Regions from separate parts of the Klebsiella sp. Sb-30 genome, predicted to be linked through region 3. Evidence: predicted binding sites of a transcription regulator. Region 3 holds the regulator's gene; each other region holds the start of a gene.

Region 1 (7,086 bases), 1.5 Mb from region 3:
CGAGCTGCGCGATGGCGATTTGGTGCTGATTGACGCCGGCTGTGAATACCGCGGCTATGCGGGCGATATCACCCGCACCTTCCCGGTAAACGGGAAATTCAGCCCGGCGCAGCGCGAGATTTACGATATTGTCCTCGCGTCGCTGGAAACCGCGCTGGAGCTTTACCGTCCTGGCACCTCCATTCAGCAGGTTAACCAGCAGGTGGTGCGCATTATGATCACCGGTCTGGTGCGCCTCGGCATCCTGAAAGGGGATGTTGACGAGCTGATGGAGAACAACGCCCACCGTCCATACTTTATGCATGGTCTGAGCCACTGGCTGGGACTCGATGTCCATGATGTTGGCCGCTACGATGTCGATCGCTCGCGTCTCCTTGAGCCGGGCATGGTATTGACCGTTGAACCGGGTCTCTATATTGCCGCCGACGCCGACGTGCCGCCACAGTATCGCGGCATCGGCGTGCGTATTGAAGACGATATCGTCATTACCGAAGACGGCAACGAAAACCTCACCGCCGGCGTGGTGAAAAAAGCCGACGATATTGAGGCGCTGATGGCGGCGGCGCGGCGGTCATGAGCATCCTGATCGTTGGCGGGGGGATGACCGGGGCAACCCTGGCGTTAGCAATCTCGCGCTTAACCCACGGCGCGCTGCCGGTACATCTGGTCGAGGCGGCGCAGCCGGATTCGTCGCAGCATCCGGGGTTTGATGCCCGCGCGATTGCGCTGGCGGCGGGGACCTGCCAGCAGCTGGCGCGTACCGGCATCTGGCAAGGCATTGCCGATTGCGCGACGCCGATTCAGCGTGTTCACGTCAGCGACCGCGGACATGCGGGATTCGTGACCCTTGATGCGCAGGATTACGGCCTGGCGGCGCTTGGCCAGGTGGTGGAATTGCACGATATCGGCCAGCGATTGTTTGCGCAACTGCGCGAAGCGCCGGGCATTACCTTACACTGCCCGGCGAAAGTCGAAGACGTCACCCGGTGGCAGGAGGGAGTCAGCATCACCCTGGATAGCGGCGAGACGATCGAAGGCCGGCTGCTGGTTGCCGCCGATGGTTCGCGCTCCACGCTGGGCGCCCGCTGCGGCATGAGCTGGCAGCAGCAGCCTTACGAGCAGCTGGCGATTATTGCCAACGTCAGCACGGCGTTGCCCCATGAAGGGCGTGCCTTTGAACGCTTCACCGAACATGGTCCGCTGGCCATGCTGCCGATGTCACACGGACGCTGTTCGTTGGTATGGTGTCACCCGCAGTCGCGGCGCGATGAGGTCCTGGGTTGGTCCGATGCGCAATTTTGCGAGCAGCTGCAGCAGGCATTTGGCTGGCGGCTGGGGCGCATCACGCATGCCGGGAAGCGCAGCGTTTATCCCTTGACGTTGACCACCGCTATGCGCCCGGTTTCCCATCGCCTGGCGCTGGTCGGTAATGCGGCGCAGACGCTGCATCCCATCGCCGGGCAGGGCTTTAATCTCGGTCTGCGGGATGTGATGAGCCTGGCGGAAACGCTGGCGCAGGCCTGCGCTAACGGGCAGGACCCCGGCGATTACTCACTTCTTTGTCACTATCAGGCGCGGCGAGCGGATGATAAGGCCGCGACTATCGGCGTGACCGATGGGCTGGTGTATCTGTTTGCTAATCGTTGGGCGCCGCTGGTGGCGGGGCGTAACGTGGGTCTGATGGCGATGGAATTATTTACCCCGGCGCGTGACGCGCTGGCGCAGCGTACCCTTGGTTGGGTTCCTCGTTAAGGAGTTGAACGTGCAAAGTGTTGATGTTGCCATTGTTGGCGGTGGCATGGTGGGCCTGGCGGTAGCCTGCGGTTTGCAGGGGAGCGGGCTGCGGGTTGCGGTGCTGGAACAAGCCGAGCCGCAGCCGTTAAACGCCGATGCGCCGCCGGCGCTGCGGGTATCAGCCATTAACGCCGCCAGCGAAAAACTGCTGACCCGGCTGGATGTCTGGCCGGAGATTATCGCCCGGCGCGCCAGCTGTTATCACGGTATGGAAGTGTGGGATAAGGACAGCTTTGGCCACATTAGCTTTGATGACCAGAGTATGGGCTTCAGCCACCTTGGCCATATTATTGAAAATGCGATCGTTCATCATGCGCTGTGGCAAAAGGCGCAGCGTTGCGCCGACGTCACGCTGCTGGCCCCGGCTCAGCTGCAGCAGGTGGCGTGGGGAGAAAACGAAGCATTTCTCAGCTTGCAGGATGGCAAGATGCTGACCGCCAGGCTGGTGGTCGGCGCCGACGGAGCAAACTCCTGGTTGCGCAACAAAGCGGATATACCGCTGACGTTCTGGGACTACCGCCATCATGCGCTGGTTGCCACTATCCGAACCGAAGAACCGCATCAGGCGATTGCCCGTCAGGCGTTTCACGGCGATGGCATTCTGGCGTTTCTGCCGCTGAACGATCCGCATCTGTGTTCGATCGTCTGGTCGCTGTCGCCGCAGGAAGCACAGCGGATGCAGCTGGCCGACGAGGCGGTGTTTAATCAGGCGCTGAATATTGCCTTCGATAACCGGCTTGGCCTGTGCCAGCTTGCAAGCGAGCGTCAGACTTTCCCGTTGACCGGTCGCTACGCGCGCCAGTTCGCCGCGCATCGTCTGGCGCTGGTTGGCGATGCCGCGCACACTATCCACCCGCTGGCCGGCCAGGGGGTAAATCTGGGCTTTATGGATGCAGCGGAACTGATCGATGAACTCCGTCGTCTGCATGCGCAGGGCAAGGATATTGGTCAGTACCTGTATCTACGTCGCTATGAACGTAGCCGTAAGCACAGCGCCGCGCTGATGCTGGCGGGGATGCAGGGCTTCCGCGAAATGTTCTCTGGCAGCCACCCGGCGAAGAAACTGCTGCGCGATATTGGCCTCAAACTGGCGGATACGCTACCGGGCGTCAAACCGCAGTTGATTCGCCAGGCCATGGGCTTAAACGATCTTCCTGCCTGGTTACGTTAAGCGCGTCACACTTCTCTCTCCCGGCCCCGGCGCCGGGTTTTCTCCTCTCATTTGAAATAATCTAATCTCACCCATTTTTTCGCATTAGTTTTATTAATGCCTCTCTTTTTTTGCAACAGAAAACAGGCCTCTTTTTTCGCATAAAATACCATCATGCTCGGTAATATCAGGCCATGATGTTAATTTTATGTGGCATAAATCGCTTTTTTCCAGTCAATAACTCTGTAGTCTTTTTGGCGACTTTTAGTCATAAGCTAATGTGATGTCCTGATTTAGCTTATGGTTTAGCGCCGGGTTCGGTGGTAAGTTCAGGCAAAAGAGAACGTTTGCGTCGGTGCCCGGACATGGCGCCGACGGCGGATTTCGTGGTGCGAAATCGCCCCAATGACATCGCCCAACCCAGTAGCGGGTTCCGTTTTATTCGATGAGGAAAAGATGGCTCAACAGACTCCGTTGTATGAACAACACACGCTGTGCGGCGCTCGCATGGTGGACTTCCATGGCTGGATGATGCCGCTACATTACGGTTCCCAGATTGATGAGCACCACGCGGTGCGGGGCGACGCCGGTATGTTCGATGTCTCGCACATGACCATCGTCGACTTCCACGGCAGCCGCATCCGGGAGTTTCTGCGCTATCTGCTGGCTAACGATGTCGCGAAGCTGACGGTACCCGGCAAAGCGCTGTATACCGGTATGCTTACCGCATCAGCCGGCGTCATCGATGACCTGATTGTCTATTTCCTTACCGAAGATTATTTCCGCCTCGTTGTTAACTCCGCCACCCGTGAAAAAGACCTCGCCTGGATTACTCAACAGGCTGAACCCTATGGTCTTGAAATGACCGTCCGTGACGATCTTTCGCTGATTGCCGTACAGGGACCACAGGCGAAAGCGAAAGCGGCAACCCTGTTCACCGACGCACAGCGTCAGGCCGTAGAAGGGATGAAACCGTTCTTTGGCGTGCAGGCCGGCGATCTGTTTATTGCGACCACCGGTTATACCGGTGAAGCCGGGTACGAAATCGCCATGCCGAATGAGCAGGCTGCTGATTTCTGGCGTGGCCTGCTGGACGCAGGCGTGAAGCCGTGCGGTCTGGGCGCTCGCGATACCTTGCGTCTGGAAGCGGGGATGAACCTGTATGGCCAGGAGATGGATGAAAGCATCTCTCCGCTGGCTGCAAATATGGGCTGGACCATTGCCTGGGAACCGGCAGATCGCGCGTTCATCGGCCGCGAAGCGCTGGAGCTGCAGCGTGAAAAAGGTACCGAGCAGCTGGTGGGTCTGGTGATGACCGAGAAAGGCGTCCTGCGCGGCGGTTTGCCGGTGCGCTTTAGCGATGCAGACGGTAATCAGAAAGAAGGTATTATCACCAGCGGCACCTTCTCCCCGACGCTGGGCTACAGTATCGCGCTGGCGCGCGTACCGGCCGGTATCGGCGAGACGGCCATTGTGCAGATTCGCAACCGCGAAATGCCGGTAAAAGTGACTAAACCTGTTTTTGTACGCAACGGCAAAGCCGTGGTGTGATTCCCCCTTTTTGGAGATTAATTGATGAGCAACGTACCAGCAGAACTGAAATACAGTAAAGAACACGAATGGCTGCGCAAAGAAGCTGACGGCACCTACACCGTCGGGATCACCGAACATGCCCAGGAACTGCTTGGCGATATGGTTTTCGTCGATCTGCCGGACGTTGGCGCAACCGTTGAAGCGGGTGACGACTGCGCGGTTGCCGAGTCGGTGAAAGCTGCTTCGGATATTTATGCCCCGATTAGCGGCGAGATTGTGGCGGTGAACGAAGAGCTCAACGACTCTCCGGAGCTGGTGAACAGCGACCCGTACGCGGACGGCTGGATCTTTAAAATTAAGGCCAGCGATGAAGCGCAGGTTGCGGCTCTGCTTGACGCGGACGCCTATGCGGCGCTGCTGGAAAACGAGTAAATATCTTGCCCCTTCACGCTGCGGGCATCTGCTGCCGGCAGCGTGAATGATTTTTGCCTGTTCAGGTAAGTAAAGACACATACGATTCACTGCACGTTTCAGGAACCATCGCTCATGACTCAGACTTTAGGTCAGCTTGAAAACCGCGGCGCCTTTATTGAACGTCACATCGGTCCGGATGCTCAGCAACAGCAGGAGATGCTGAACACCGTCGGCGCCGATTCGCTTAACGCCCTGATTGGCCAGATTGTGCCGCAGGATATTCAGCTGGCGACACCCCCGCAGGTGGGTGACGCGACTACCGAATTCGCCGCGCTGGCGGAACTGAAGGCGATCGCCGGTCGCAACAAGCGCTTCAAGTCTTACATCGGCATGGGTTACACCGCCGTGCAGCTGCCGCCGGTTATTCAGCGCAATATGCTGGAAAATCCGGGTTGGTATACCGCTTACACCCCTTACCAGCCGGAAGTTTCCCAGGGCCGCCTGGAATCACTGCTGAATTTCCAGCAGGTGACCCTCGATCTGACCGGGCTGGATATCGCTTCCGCGTCACTGCTGGATGAGGCGACCGCCGGCGCTGAAGCGATGGCGATGGCCAAACGCGTCAGCAAACTGAAGAATGCGAACCGCTTCTTCGTTGCCGCCGATGTACATCCGCAGACCCTGGATGTGGTGCGCACCCGCGCCGCAACCTTTGGCTTTGACGTCATCGTTGATGAGGCGGAAAAAGCGCTCGACCATCAGGACGTTTTCGGCGTGCTGCTGCAGCAGGTGGGTACCACCGGCGAAATTCATGACTACAGCAAGCTGATCGCCGATCTGAAAGCACGCAAAGTCGTGGTCAGCGTCGCCGCGGACTTCATGACGCTGGTTCTGTTGACCGCACCGGGCAAACAGGGGGCTGATATCGTCTTCGGCTCCGCCCAGCGTTTTGGCGTGCCGATGGGCTACGGCGGTCCGCATGCGGCCTTCTTTGCTGCAAAAGATGAATTTAAACGCTCGATGCCGGGCCGTATTATCGGCGTATCAAAAGATGCCGCCGGTAACACCGCGCTGCGTATGGCGATGCAGACCCGCGAACAGCATATCCGTCGCGAGAAAGCGAACTCCAATATTTGTACTTCCCAGGTACTGCTGGCAAATATCGCCAGCCTGTACGCGGTGTTCCACGGGCCAGAGGGCCTGAAGCGCATCGCCAGCCGCATCCACCGACTGACCGATATTCTGGCCGACGGGCTGCAGAAAAAAGGGCTCAAGCTGCGCCACGCTCACTACTTCGACACCCTGTGTGTGGACGTGGTCGACAAAGCGGCGGTGCTGGCACGCGCCGAAGCGCTGGAAATTAACCTGCGCAGCGACATCCATAACGCCGTTGGCATCACTCTTGATGAAGCGACAACCCGCGAAGATGTGCTGAACCTGTTCCGCGCTATTATTGGCGACGACCACGGCCTGGATATCGATGCCCTGGATAAAGACGTGGCCCTCGACAGCCGCTCGATCCCGGAAAGCATGCTGCGTAACGATGCGATCCTGACGCACCCGGTGTTCAATCGCTACCACAGCGAAACCGAGATGATGCGCTACATGCACTCGCTGGAGCGTAAAGATCTGGCGCTGAATCAGGCGATGATCCCGCTGGGATCCTGCACCATGAAGCTCAACGCCGCGGCGGAAATGATCCCGATCACCTGGCCTGAGTTTGCCGAGCTGCACCCGTTCTGCCCGGCAGAGCAGGCGGAAGGTTATCATCAGATGATCGCCCAGCTCTCCGACTGGCTGGTAAAACTGACCGGTTACGACGCCGTCTGCATGCAGCCAAACTCCGGCGCACAGGGCGAGTACGCGGGCCTGCTGGCTATTCGCCATTACCACGAAAGCCGCAATGAAGGCCATCGTGATATCTGCCTGATCCCAAGTTCTGCGCACGGCACCAACCCGGCGTCGGCACAGATGGCCGGCATGCAGGTGGTGGTCGTGGCCTGTGATAAAAACGGCAACATCGATCTCGCGGATCTGCGTCTCAAGGCGGAGCAGGCGGGTGAGAACCTCTCCTGCATCATGGTGACCTACCCGTCAACGCACGGCGTGTATGAAGAGACGATCCGCGAAGTGTGCGAAATCGTGCATCAGTTCGGCGGTCAGGTTTACCTCGACGGCGCTAACATGAACGCCCA
Region 2 (7,086 bases), 1.0 Mb from region 3:
CGCCATACTCGGTCACCAGATGGTAAGGCATCTCGAAGTGAGAGAGCGTGATCACCGGTTCAATGCCGTACTTCAGGCATTCATCAAACAGGTCGTCATAGAACTGGAGCCCTGCTTCGTTAGGCTCCCGCTCATCGCCCAGCGGGAAGATACGTGTCCAGGCAATCGAAGTGCGGAAGCATTTGAATCCCATTTCAGCAAACAGCTGAATGTCTTCTTTATAACGATGGTAAAAATCAATCGCCTCATGGTTGGGATAATTTTTCCCCGGCAGTACGCCATCGGTGATTTCACGCGGCACGCCGTGTGCGCCGGCGGTCATCACATCAGCCACGCTGACGCCTTTACCTCCTTCCTGCCAGCCACCTTCCAGCTGATGCGCCGCCACCGCGCCGCCCCACAGAAAACCTTCTTTAAATCCAGACATGTTCTCTTCCTTATGCGCGATCGCCGTTAAGCGATCGGTTTTGCTGATTAAAATGGTAAACCGCCCCCATCAAACCGGCGTCGTTGCCGTGGCTGACGGTGTCGAGATAGTCCGCGATACCGAACCAGGCCAGATGTTCACGCAGCAGCGCCAAAAAGCCCGGCCGTTCCACAATGCCGCCGCCGATGAAAATGGCCTGCGGATCAAAAATGTTCACCAGGTTATACAGACCGCTACCGAGACCGTTGAAAAAGTCAGCCACCAGCCGCTGGCAGGTCACGTCGCCCGTATCGTAGCGATCGAATATCTCTTCCCCAGTCACCTCTTCCAGCGTTTTGCCGAAATGGTCGGCATAGCGCTGGCGCAATACGCGCATCGTGCAGTTTTCATTCATTGAATAGCGGCGAACATCGCGGGTGCCCGGACGATCGGTCTGCATATAGCCGAATTCGCCGGCGCGAAAACTGGCGCCGTGCACCAGTCGGTTATTACAGAAGATCGCCCCGCCGATGCCGGTGCCAATCGTCAGGACCAGAAAATCACTCATCTCGGCGGCTTTGCCCCGCCAGCGCTCAGCGAGCAGGACGCAGTTCGCATCGTTTTCGATGGCGACGGGAAGCCCGGTCTGTTGCTCCAGCCAGCGCTTAATGGCGAAATTATCGAACTTACGGATTGCGCCGCCCATTTCGATAAAGCCGGTGTGCGGGTTGACATAGCCAGGCGCGCTGATCGCCACGCCTTCACACGCCGGGTGAGCGACAATCCACGCCAGCATCGCTTGCAGTATCTGGTCGCCATCGCTATCGATAATCGACTGCTTGCCTTTTTCACGCAGTTCGCCTGCAGCGGTGCTGACGCCCATTTTCAACGCCGTTCCACCGATATCAAATGCGGCAATGCTCATCCCGTCTCTTCCTCCTGAATCCCCGCAGAATCTACCTTCGGCTCTCTTGAACAAAAACAGAAACCGGTTTCAGTGGCATGATGGCTATTCCCGATGTCAGAGGCAAGCACAAGAATGTACCCGGTTTCATTTTCGTGAACCGCTTCAAATTTGTTCATATCGCTGCCGATTAACGCCGACTGCAAAGCAGGCTCGCAAACGTTTGCTTTCCCTGTTAGAATTGCGCCGATTTTTCTTGCTACCGCAAATGTGTGGAGATTTCGCAGTGACCGATAAAACCTCTCTCAGCTATAAAGATGCCGGCGTAGATATTGATGCAGGCAACGCGCTCGTCGACCGTATCAAGGGTGTGGTGAAGAAAACCCGACGCCCGGAAGTGATGGGTGGACTGGGCGGATTCGGCGCACTGTGCGCATTGCCGCAAAAATACCGCGAGCCGGTTCTGGTTTCCGGCACTGACGGCGTCGGCACCAAGCTGCGGCTGGCAATGGACCTGAAGCGCCACGATACTATCGGTATTGACCTGGTGGCGATGTGCGTCAATGACCTGGTGGTCCAGGGTGCAGAACCCCTGTTTTTCCTCGACTACTATGCAACCGGTAAACTGGATGTCGATACGGCAGCCAGCGTCATCAGCGGCATCGCGGAAGGCTGCCTGCAGTCAGGCTGTGCGCTGGTTGGCGGCGAAACGGCAGAAATGCCGGGCATGTACCACGGCGATGACTATGACGTCGCGGGCTTTTGCGTCGGCGTAGTAGAAAAATCAGAAATTATCGATGGTAGCAAAGTTGCCGATGGTGACGTGCTGGTCGCGCTGGCCTCCAGCGGTCCGCATTCCAACGGCTACTCGCTGGTGCGTAAAATTATCGAAGTCAGCGGCGTCGATCCGCAGACGACCGATCTGAATGGTTCACCGCTGGCCGACCATCTGCTGGCGCCGACTCGCATCTACGTTAAGTCGGTTCTGGAGCTGATTGCTAACGTTGAAGTCCACGCAATTGCCCACCTGACCGGCGGCGGCTTCTGGGAAAACATTCCGCGCGTTCTGCCGGATAACACCCAGGCGGTCATCGACGAGTCCTCCTGGCAATGGCCAGAGGTCTTCAACTGGTTGCAGCAGGCCGGTAACGTCAGCAGCCATGAAATGTACCGTACCTTTAACTGCGGCGTCGGCATGGTTATCGCCCTGCCGGCTGAAGTCGCCGACAGCGCCATCGCGCTGCTGAACGAGAAAGGTGAAAACGCGTGGAAAATCGGCTATATCAAAGCTTCTGATTCCGAACAGCGTGTGGTCATTGAATGAAAAACATTGTGGTGCTGATTTCCGGTAACGGAAGCAATTTGCAGGCGATAATTGATGCCTGCACCCGAAAGCAGATTAACGGCACCCTGAGAGCGGTATTCAGCAATAAGGCCGACGCGTTCGGCCTTGAACGCGCGCGTGAGGCCGGTATTCCGGCCCATGCGTTATCGGCCAGCCAGTTTGCCAATCGCGAAGCCTTCGATCGCGAGCTGATGCATGAGATCGATGCTTATGCGCCGGATCTGGTGGTGCTGGCAGGCTATATGCGGATCCTTAGCCCGGCGTTTGTCGCCCATTATCAGGGGCGCCTGCTGAATATCCACCCATCGCTGTTGCCAAAATACCCGGGGCTGCATACGCATCGCCAGGTACTGGAAAACGGCGATGAGGAACACGGTACATCGGTGCATTTCGTCACCGATGAGCTCGACGGTGGTCCGGTGATTCTGCAGGCCAAAGTGCCGGTTTTTGCCGGGGATAGTGAAGACGAGATTACCGCCCGCGTGCAGACACAGGAACATGCCATCTACCCGCTGGTGGTGAGCTGGTTTATGGACGGTCGTCTGCGCATGGAGGGAAATCAGGCCTGGCTTGACAACGCCCCTCTGCCGCCGCAGGGCCATGCGGCCGAAGAATAATCATCAGCGCCTCCGGCACTCGCCAGAGGCGCATTTTATCGGTTCAGCCTCAGCCGCTTTCCCTCTGTTTTGTTTAAATCAGCGATGATTTTTGCCCGGTTTATCTCCAGGCACAGCCTCGTTTTGCACACAATATCGGCACTTGCTCGCCACCGTTTTTGTTCACAGCAGATTGAAAGAAAACTGTCATACTTCTTTGACATAGTTGGACATTCAATGGCAAAGCTCGCCATAATGAAAAAGCAACATCAATCAACCGGAGTGTGAGTTGTAATGGGCCAGGAAAAGCTATATATCGAGAAAGAACTCAGCTGGTTGTCCTTTAACGAACGCGTACTTCAGGAAGCGGCGGATAAAAGCAATCCACTGATTGAGCGCATGCGCTTTTTGGGCATCTACTCCAACAACCTCGATGAATTTTATAAAGTGCGCTTCGCTGAACTTAAGCGCCGTATCATAATTAGCGAAGAACAAGGGAGTACCGCCCATTCTCGCCATTTGTTAGGCAAAATTCAGGCCCGCGTTCTGAAGGCTGACCAGGAATTTGACAGCCTGTATAATGAGCTGCTGCTGGAGATGGCGCGTAACCAGATCTTTTTGATCAATGAACGCCAGCTTTCGGTGAATCAGCAGTCCTGGCTACGCAACTATTTTAAACAGTACCTGCGTCAGCACATCACCCCGATCCTGATTAACCCAGAAACGGATCTGATCCAGTTCCTGAAAGATGATTACACCTATCTGGCGGTCGAAATCATCCGCGGGGAAACCATCAATTACGCCCTGCTGGAGATTCCGTCAGATAAAGTCCCGCGGTTTGTCAATCTGCCGCCGGAAGCACCGCGTCGCCGCAAACCAATGATCCTGCTTGATAACATCCTGCGTTACTGCCTGGATGATATCTTTAAAGGCTTCTTTGACTACGATGCGCTGAACGCCTACTCGATGAAAATGACCCGCGACGCCGAGTACGATCTGGTGCACGAGATGGAGTCGAGCCTGATGGAGCTGATGTCTTCGAGTCTGAAGCAGCGTCTGACGGCGGAACCGGTGCGTTTTGTTTATCAGCGCGATATGCCGGACACCATGGTGGAAATGCTGCGCGAGATGTTCTCCATTTCACGCTACGATTCAATGCTGCCAGGCGGGCGCTATCATAATTTTAAAGACTTTATCGGCTTCCCGAACGTCGGTAAGGCCAATCTGGTCAACAAGCCGCTGCCGCGCCTGCGCCACACCTGGTTTGATAAGTTCCGCAACGGGTTTGACGCCATTCGCGAACGCGACGTGCTGCTGTACTACCCGTATCATACCTTTGAGCACGTGCTGGAGCTGCTGCGCCAGGCCTCATTCGATCCGAGCGTGCTGGCAATCAAAATCAACATTTATCGCGTTGCCAAAGACTCACGGATCATCGATTCGATGATCCACGCAGCCCATAACGGCAAAAAAGTCACCGTGGTGGTGGAGCTTCAGGCGCGTTTCGACGAAGAAGCCAATATCCATTGGGCGAAGCGTCTGACCGAAGCCGGCGTCCACGTTATCTTCTCTGCGCCAGGGCTGAAAATTCACGCCAAGCTGTTCCTGATCTCGCGTAAAGAGGGAGAGGAAGTCGTCCGCTACGCGCATATCGGGACCGGCAACTTCAACGAAAAAACCGCCCGTCTGTACACCGACTATTCGTTGCTGACGGCAGATGCACGTATCACCAATGAAGTGCGCCGCGTCTTTAACTTTATCGAAAATCCATATCGCCCGGTGAGCTTCGATTACCTGCTGGTTTCGCCGCAGAACTCGCGCCGCCTGCTGTATGAAATGATCGACAGAGAAATCGCCAACGCCCAGAACGGTCAGCCTTCTGGCATCACGCTGAAGCTGAATAACCTGGTTGATAAAGGACTGGTGGATCGACTTTATGCCGCGTCAAGCTCCGGGGTTCCGGTTAACCTGTTGATTCGCGGCATGTGCTCTTTGATTCCTGGGCTGGAAGGGATCAGCGAAAATATTCGCGTCACCAGTATCGTCGATCGTTTCCTTGAGCACGACCGCGTCTATGTTTTCGAAAACGGCGGCGACAAACAGGTTTGGCTTTCCTCTGCTGACTGGATGACGCGCAATATTGATTACCGTATTGAGGTCGCCGCGCCGCTGCTGGATCCGCGGTTGAAGCAGCGCGTACTGGATATTTTTGATCTCTTATTCAACGATACGGTCAAAGCACGCTATCTTGATAAAGAACTGAGTAATCGCTATGTGCCGCGCGGCAATCGCCGTAAAGTGCGCGCACAGCTGGCGATTTACGATTATCTCAAATCACTCGAACAACCCGACTAACCTATGCCAATAAACGAAAAAACCCCTCGTCCGCAGGAGTTCGCTGCGGTCGACCTTGGTTCAAACAGTTTTCATATGGTGATCGCCCGCGTCGTCGACGGAGCCATGCAGATCATCGGTCGCCTGAAACAGCGGGTTCACCTGGCCGATGGACTGGATGAAAACTCCGTGCTCAGCGAAGAGGCGATCGCCCGTGGGCTTAATTGCCTGTCGCTGTTTGCCGAACGCCTGCAGGGTTTTTCTCCCTCCAGCGTCTGCATCGTCGGGACACACACCTTACGCCAGGCCGCCAACGCCGCGGAATTTCTCAAGCGCGCGGAAAAGGTGATTCCCTATCCGATAGAGATAATCTCCGGTAACGAAGAAGCGCGCCTGATCTTTATGGGCGTCGAACATACGCAGCCGGAACGTGGCCGTAAGCTGGTCATTGATATCGGCGGTGGTTCGACGGAGCTGGTGATTGGCGAGGATTTCGAACCGCGTCTGGTTGAGAGCCGTCGTATGGGCTGCGTCAGCTTCTCGCAGATCTATTTCCCCGGCGGCACCATCAACAAAGAGAATTTCCAGCGCGCGCGTCTGTCGGCGGTGCAGAAGCTGGAAACGCTGGCGTGGCAGTTCCGCATCCAGGGCTGGAATGTGGCGCTGGGCGCATCCGGCACCATTAAAGCTGCGCAGGAAGTGCTGGTCGCCATGGGTGAGAAAGATGGTTTTATCACCCCGGAACGCCTTGAAATGCTGGTGGATGAAGTGTTGAAGTATAAAAACTTTGACGCGCTCAGCCTGCCGGGTCTGTCGGAAGAACGCAAAGCGGTGTTTGCTCCTGGGCTGGCTATCCTCTGCGGCGTTTTCGATGCGCTGGCGATCAAAGAGCTGCGCTTGTCCGATGGCGCGCTGCGTGAAGGCGTGCTGTATGAGATGGAGGGACGTTTTCGCCATCAGGATATCCGCAGCCGCACCGCGCAAAGTCTGGCAAACCAGTACAACATTGACCGTGAGCAGGCGCGTCGGGTACTGGAAACGACCACCCATATATTCGAACAGTGGCAGGAACAGAACCCCAAACTGGACAACCCGAATCTGTCGGCGTTGCTGAAATGGGCGGTAATGCTGCACGAAGTGGGGCTGAATATTAACCACAGCGGAATGCACCGCCACTCGGCTTATATTCTGCAAAACAGCGATTTGCCGGGCTTCAATCAGGAGCAGCAGATGCTGATGGCTACGCTGGTTCGCTATCACCGTAAAGCGATCAAACTGGATGATTTGCCCCGCTTTACGCTGTTTAAGAAAAAGCAGTTTCTGCCGCTCATTCAGCTTTTACGCCTGGGTATTTTGCTGAATAACCAGCGTCAGGCGACCACCACACCGCCCACGCTCAGGCTGAAGACCGAAGCCAATCACTGGACGCTGATCTTCCCGCATGACTGGTTCAGCCAGAATGCGCTGGTGCTGCTCGATCTGGAAAAAGAGCAGCAGTACT
Region 3 (7,086 bases):
AGATCTGGTTTAAGGTTCAGGACCCGACGCTGATGAAATATATCCTCTATAAAGGATTCATCGGCGTTGACGGGATCAGCCTGACGGTCGGAGAAGTGACCCCGACGCGTTTTTGCGTGCATTTGATCCCGGAAACGCTGCAGCGCACCACGCTTGGCATTAAAAAACTCGGCGATCGGGTGAATATTGAGATCGACCCGCAAACGCAGGCGGTAGTGGATACCGTGGAACGTGTGCTGGCAGCCAAAGAAGCGGCACAACACCTGAGCGATGAATGATCGGGTGCCGCCGCCGGATGAAGCATAAAAGAAAAGAATATCCCCCGTTTTAACGGGGGATATTTTTAGCGGGCGACGCGAAGGCCGTTTTCAACACCGCGAGAAAAGACCACCTGCCAGAGCTGAATATCGCGCGCGCGAAAAGCCCCCGCGCAGGCGTTCAGATAATAACTAAACATACGTTTAAACCGTTCCGAATAGTTATCGGCGATATCGGGCCAGCTGGCCAGGAAACGTTCGTACCAGGACATCAGCGTAGTATCGTAATCGGCGCCGATATTATGCCAGTCTTCCATCACAAAATGGGATTCGCTGGCTTGCGCGATATGACGAACCGAAGGCAGACAACCGTTGGGGAAAATATATTTATTGATCCACGGATCGACGCTGTGGTCCGTTTTTTTGGAGCCAATGGTGTGCAATAAAAAACGGCCGTCAGGTTTCAAATTACGATCCACCACTTCAAAATAGGTGGCGTAATTTTTAGGTCCCACGTGTTCAAACATCCCGACGGAAACAATGCGATCAAAGTGGTCATGCAGATCGCGATAGTCCTGCAGCAAAATGGTGACGTCTAACCCTTCGCATCTTTGCTGGGCCATTTTTTGCTGCTCGGCAGAAATGGTCACGCCGACTACGCTAACGTGATAATTTTTGGCCATATAGTAAGCCAGACCACCCCAGCCGCAGCCAATGTCCAGCACCCGCATCCCCGGTTCCAGCTGCAGCTTGCGACAAATAAGATCTAATTTTGCCACCTGCGCCTCTTCCAGCGATTGCGCCTCTTTCCAGTAGGCGCAGGAATATTGCATATAGGGGTCGAGCATACGGCTGAAAAGATCGTTGCCGAGGTCGTAATGTTCTTTTCCGACAATCCAGGAGCGCTTTTTACTTTGTAGATTAAACAGGCGAGCACCTGCGATGCGCAACGTATCTTTGAGATGATGCGGGAGCTGATTTTCCAGCCCGGCGCGCAGTACTTTATGGAAGAATATATCCAGCCGTTCACAATCCCACCAGCCGTCCATATAGCTTTCGCCTAACCCCAGCGAGCCTTCCTGTAAAACGCGTTTAAAAAAGAGCGGATTGTTAATCCGCAGATCGGAGGGGGCGGGGCCATTGACCTCAATGCCCGCGCGACCGAGCAATTCGGTTGCAATTCGGTACCAGTCGTCGTTTGGTACGCTTACTTCTTCTATACACGATGAACTCATAGCTTCTCCATCACGCCCAAGTGATCAGAACCTTAAAACAGCGTAGACGCTTTTTTGGCTTTGTGAGAAATCTCACGGAATATCCGTGAAGCTGCTATCCGACGTAGAACAGAGGAAGGGCGATAACCCTTGCCGAAAGGCCTTCCATGGTGAAACGGGACGCATCCTGCTGCCGTTAATCGTAAAAAATATTTTATTTATGTGAAGCCGGTTCAGTATAGGCCGCTGAAATCCGGCTTTCAATAAAAATATATTAGCAGGCTAATTACTGAGCCTTAACATCGCCGAAACGCGTTTATGCATGCGACGATTCGGTAGTCAGGCAGGCGCTGTGACGCTGCATAAAATAACCCAGCCCGGCCAGCACGATCGAGACCAGCATCACGCTGGTGGTGGTGAGCAGCGGTGTGGCAATCAGCGCGGAGACCAGCAGACTGGTCAGGAAGCACAGACCAAGCTGCAGCGTATTCTGCAGCGCGGCGGCACGGCCGGTCGCCTGCGGGAACGGCTTCAGCGCCTGGGCGACAACAATCGGGTAAATCCCGCCATTGACAACGGCCATCACGCAGAAGGGAATCATCACCGCAATGATTGAGACATCTTCAACCCGACCAACCATCCAGGTTGCAGCCACGCTGACGGCGAAAATCACCAGCAGCCAGGGCAGCAGCTGTTGGCCCTGCCATTTCTGCAGCGCCGCGCGGCATCCATAGCCACCGACTAAAAAGGCGATTGTCTGCGGAACATAGCTAAGACCGATAGCGGTCGGGCTGTAGCCCATCTCATGGAGAATAAACGGCGACCCGGTCAACCAGGCAAAAAAGCTGGCGGAGCAGGCGGCGTAAATCAGCACGTTGCCGCTGTATTCGCGCGAACGCAGCAGCGTCATAAAGGTCAACTTCTCGCGGACATCACCCTGCGGCCTGACGACCGGCTTCAGGCGTAGGGCGGGTACCATCAGCAGCAGGGCGATGGCAAACAGGGTGGCAAAAATGGCCTGCCATTCCAGATGGGCAAGCAGCCAGCTGCCGAGCAACGGCGCCAGAGCCGGCGATAGACCCACCAGCGGCATGATGGTGGCGAAAATACGGTTAGTGCGCTGGGCTGGATAATAATCCGTGACCATCGCCTGCCAGGTCACCGCCGCCGCGCAGACGCCGATCGCCTGAATAAAGCGCAGCACCAGCATCAGGGTGGCATCCCGCACCCACAGCATTCCCAGACAGCTGATAGCGAAGATCGCCAGCCCGGTCAGCAGAATCGGTTTACGTCCGTAGCGGTCCGAGAGCGGGCCCCAGAACAGCTGTCCGATGGCGAAGCCGGCGAGGAACAGGCTCAGACTGGCGCTGACCGACGCCGCAGACGTATTGAGATCTTGCTGGATGGCCGAAAAGGCCGGCAGATACATGTCGGTGGCGAGGAAACCCAGCACGCTGAGTCCCGCCAGCCACACTAAAAATCCTTTCCCGGGTTGTTGCATAACATTCTCTTATAGGTGCAGGTATGATGCCGCAGAGTGTAGGGAGTGCATTCTGGCTTGTGAAACGCTAATATTTGCTACATGCATTCAAAATTTTTGCAGGCAGAATATGTGGTCCGAATACTCACTCGAAGTTGTTGATGCTGTCGCCCGCAACGGCAGCTTTAGCGCAGCGGCTCAGGAGCTGCACCGCGTACCTTCGGCGGTCAGTTATACCGTACGTCAGCTGGAGGAGTGGCTGGCAGTACCGCTTTTTGAACGCCGCCATCGCGATGTCGAATTGACCCCCGCCGGGCTCTGGTTTTTACAGGAAGGACGATCTGTTATCAAAAAAATGCAGATCACTCGCCAGCAGTGTCAGCAGATAGCCAACGGCTGGCGCGGCCAGCTGTCGATAGCCGTAGACGACATTGTTAAACCGGCCCGTATGCGTCAGATGATTGTCGATTTTTATCGTCACTTTCCCGATGTCGAGCTGATTGTTTTTCAGGAGGTCTTCAACGGCGTCTGGGACGCGCTGGCCGACGGGCGCGTGGAACTGGCTATCGGGGCAACGCGTTCGATTCCGGTCGGGGGGCGCTACGCCTTTCGCGATATGGGGATGCTGAGCTGGCATTGCGTAGTGGCCAGCCATCACCCGCTGGCGCAGATGAACGGGCCACTGAGCGATGATGTGTTGCGCAACTGGCCGTCGCTGGTCCGGGAGGACACTTCCCGTTCGTTACCGAAACGCACGACCTGGCTACTGGACAACCAGAAAAGGGTAGTGGTGCCGGACTGGGAATCATCAGCTACCTGCCTCTCGGCGGGATTGTGCGTAGGAATGGTGCCGAGCCATTTTGCCCGCCCCTGGATTGACCGCGGTGAATGGACCGCGCTGGCGCTGGAAAACCCGTTCCCGGACGCCGCGTGCTGCCTGACCTGGCAGCAGAGCGACACGTCACCGGCGCTGTCGTGGCTGTTGGATTATCTGGGGGACAGCGAAACGTTGAACCGGGAGTGGCTGCGGGCGCCGGAGTAACCGGCGCCGCACGGGCGATCAGCGACGATAATCGACGAACGGGCCGTCTACGACGGAGCGACGCTCTACCAGCCGCGGGTGAACCTCAATAGATTGCGACTCTTCACGCTTGTTGACGATACGATCCATCAGCATATTGAAGGCCGCTTCCCCCAGCGAATCTTTCGGCTGGTGGATGGTGGTCAGCGCCGGGCTGAAATAGCGGGCGTTACGCACGTTATCATACCCGATCAGCGAAATGTCCTGCGGCACGCGCAGTCCCATCTCATCCGCAGCACAGATTGCGCCCATCGCCATGATGTCGCCGCCGCAGAAGACCGCCGTCGGGCGATGCTGCTGGCTGAGGATCTGCTGCATGGCGCGGTAGCCGGATTCAGGCTCGAAGTCGCCCTGAACAATCCAGCTTTCCGGAACGGCGATCTGCGCTTCTTCCATGGCTTTCATAAAGCCCGCCAGGCGGCCGGCGCCGGTATTACGCTCCAGCGGACCCGGGATCACGCCGATTTCACGGTGGCCGCGTTCCACCAGATAGCGACCGGCCATATAGCCGCCTTCGAAGGCGTTATCGATGACCGAATCGGTGAAGTCGGCTTTGGATTCACCCCAGTCCATTACCACCATCGGAATATGGCGGTACTCTTCCAGCATGCTGAGCACCGATTCCGGATATTCAGAACACATAACCAGCAGGCCGTCGACGCGCTTTTGCGCCATCATCGACAGGTAGGCCTGCTGTTTTTCGAGATCGTTCCACGCATTGCCCAGAATCAGGGTATAGCCTTTCTGGAAACAGCTCTTTTCTACGGCTTCAATAATCTCAGCGAAATAGGCCGCTTCGCTGCTGGTGGCCAGCAGGCCAATCGATTTGGTGTGATTAACCTTCAGGCTGCGAGCAACGGCACTGGGGGAGTAGTGCAGCTCTTTGATCGCCGCCCACACGGCGTTGCGGGTTTCTTCCGCCACGAAACGGGTTTTGTTAATTACATGTGACACTGTTGTAGTGGAAACGTTTGCGCGCTTCGCTACATCTTTAATTGTTGCCATTACTTCTCACTCCAGACCTTGACCTGATCGTCTGATTATCGATACGTAAACGTTTGCCTATACACACCCTGAATACAATTTTCAACATTGCATCACGTCGGGAAAACGACACAGAACGACAGGAAGGGGTCAATGGCCGATACGCTTTCAAATTAGCGTGGGATTTTGTCCGATCTTGCGGCAAAGGGGAAGAGCAAAAATGTGCATCACCCTAAAACATGGAAGATTTTTGCGCTATATTGTGCAAAAATGAGCAAGCTCACTTTTCATGTGGGGATAACTGGGGGGAAAAATTGATGGATACAGATTTAAAGTTTTCGCTGACGACAACGATTATTGTCCTGGGTCTCATCGTGGCCGCCGGCCTGACAGCGGTGCTGCACTGATTTATCCGGGGGAGAGGCCTCTTTCCCCCGACATCCCGCCATTATTATCAATTTCGCAAAAATCTTTTGCCATTTCGTTTACTTTTGTTTTTTTGTGATTGATGTCATGCTTTTGACTTCTGATGAGATACCGTCGCCGATGGCGGTCTGCTGGAGTCATTGAATGAAAATCAACTTTCCCTTGTTAGCGCTGGCGATAGGCGCGTTTGGTATTGGCACCACGGAGTTTTCCCCGATGGGGCTGCTGCCGGTAATTGCCAAAGGCGTCGACGTGTCAATTCCGGCGGCGGGAATGCTGATCAGCGCTTATGCGATCGGCGTGATGGTCGGGGCGCCGCTGATGACTTTGCTGCTCTCTCATCGCGCGCGCAGAAATGCGCTGATTTTTCTGATGGCGATCTTTACGCTGGGTAACGTCCTCTCCTCAATGGCGCCGGATTACACCACGCTGTTGATTTCGCGCATTATCACCAGCCTTAACCACGGCGCTTTCTTCGGCCTCGGTTCGGTGGTGGCGGCGAGCGTGGTGCCAAAACACAAACAGGCCAGTGCGGTGGCGACCATGTTCATGGGGTTAACCATCGCTAACATTGGCGGCGTTCCGGCGGCGACATGGCTTGGCGAGACCATCGGCTGGCGGATGTCGTTCCTCGCGACGGCAGGTCTGGGGCTGGTGGCGATGGTCAGCCTGTGGTTTTCGTTGCCCAAAGGCAGCGCTGGCGAGCGTCCGAACGTAAAGCAGGAACTCTCCGTGCTGGTTCGTCCGCAGGTGCTCTCCGCATTGCTGACCACCGTGCTGGGGGCCGGCGCGATGTTTACCCTCTATACCTATATTTCACCGGTGCTGCACACCATTACGCACGCCTCGCCGCTGTTCGTCACCGCCATGCTGGTGTTGATTGGCGTCGGCTTTTCGCTGGGTAACTACCTCGGCGGTAAATTCGCCGACCGTTCCGTCTCCGGGACGCTGAAGGGGTTTCTGCTGCTGCTGATGGTCATCATGCTGGCGATTCCGCTGCTGGCGCAGACGCAGCTGGGGGCTGCAATCAGTATGGTGGTCTGGGGGGGGGCGACCTTCGCCGTGGTTCCACCGCTGCAAATGCGGGTGATGCGGGTGGCTCATGAAGCGCCGGGGCTCTCTTCGTCGGTCAATATCGGGGCCTTTAACCTCGGCAATGCGCTGGGGGCGGCAGCCGGTGGCGCGGTGATTTCCGGCGGACTGGGCTATGCCTTTGTGCCGGTGATGGGGGCGATAATTGCCGGTGTGGCGCTGCTGCTGGTGCTGTTCGGCGGGCGTTCGCAGCCGGAAGAGGCGTTGGTCGGACAGTAGTCGGTGTATTCGCAGAAGGGTTTCCCCTTCTGCGTTAGCGTTTTAGGCCGCCAGGTTGGCCGCCACAAACTTCCAGTTTACCAGCGCCCAGAAGTGCGCCAGATAGTCAGGACGGGCGTTGCGGTAGTCGATGTAATAGGCATGTTCCCAGACATCCACGGTCAGCAGCGGTTTGGCGTCGCCGGTCAGCGGCGTGCCAGCGTTGCTGGTGGAGACAATGCTCAGGCTGCCATCGCTATTTTTAACCAGCCATGTCCAGCCTGCACCAAAGTTCTTCGCTGCCGCGTCGGTAAACTTCGCTTTGAACTCTGCGAAGCTGCCGAAGGATTGATT

Evidence for each region. Region 3 encodes PurR, which represses purine synthesis genes. Its sites were predicted from a motif close to CANGCAAACGTTTGCNTG; they were not measured.
Region 1: a site for PurR is predicted at 3,281-3,298, ahead of gcvT (glycine cleavage system aminomethyltransferase GcvT). Genes of this name have one in related genera too.
Region 2: a site for PurR is predicted at 1,523-1,540, ahead of purM (phosphoribosylformylglycinamidine cyclo-ligase). Genes of this name have one in related genera too.

The regions. Positions count from the first base shown of each region.
Region 1 covers NZ_CM172749.1:855,238-862,323, forward strand. Annotated here, with positions in the region: gene pepP (Xaa-Pro aminopeptidase) at 1-577, shown strand, start outside; gene ubiH (2-octaprenyl-6-methoxyphenyl hydroxylase) at 574-1,752, shown strand; gene ubiI (FAD-dependent 2-octaprenylphenol hydroxylase) at 1,763-2,965, shown strand; gene gcvT (glycine cleavage system aminomethyltransferase GcvT) at 3,401-4,495, shown strand; gene gcvH (glycine cleavage system protein GcvH) at 4,520-4,909, shown strand; gene gcvP (aminomethyl-transferring glycine dehydrogenase) at 5,024-7,086, shown strand, end outside.
Region 2 covers NZ_CM172749.1:1,366,650-1,373,735, reverse strand. Annotated here, with positions in the region: gene AC236I_RS06560 (6-phospho-beta-glucosidase) at 1-427, opposite strand, end outside; gene bglK (beta-glucoside kinase BglK) at 438-1,331, opposite strand; gene purM (phosphoribosylformylglycinamidine cyclo-ligase) at 1,597-2,634, shown strand; gene purN (phosphoribosylglycinamide formyltransferase) at 2,631-3,272, shown strand; gene ppk1 (polyphosphate kinase 1) at 3,546-5,606, shown strand; gene ppx (exopolyphosphatase) at 5,610-7,086, shown strand, end outside.
Region 3 covers NZ_CM172749.1:2,373,509-2,380,594, forward strand. Annotated here, with positions in the region: gene AC236I_RS11110 (riboflavin synthase) at 1-278, shown strand, start outside; gene cfa (cyclopropane fatty acyl phospholipid synthase) at 344-1,492, opposite strand; gene punC (purine nucleoside transporter PunC) at 1,788-2,972, opposite strand; gene punR (DNA-binding transcriptional activator PunR) at 3,082-3,993, shown strand; gene purR (HTH-type transcriptional repressor PurR) at 4,012-5,037, opposite strand; gene cydH (cytochrome bd-I oxidase subunit CydH) at 5,334-5,423, shown strand; gene AC236I_RS11140 (MFS transporter) at 5,587-6,753, shown strand; gene sodB (superoxide dismutase [Fe]) at 6,796-7,086, opposite strand, start outside.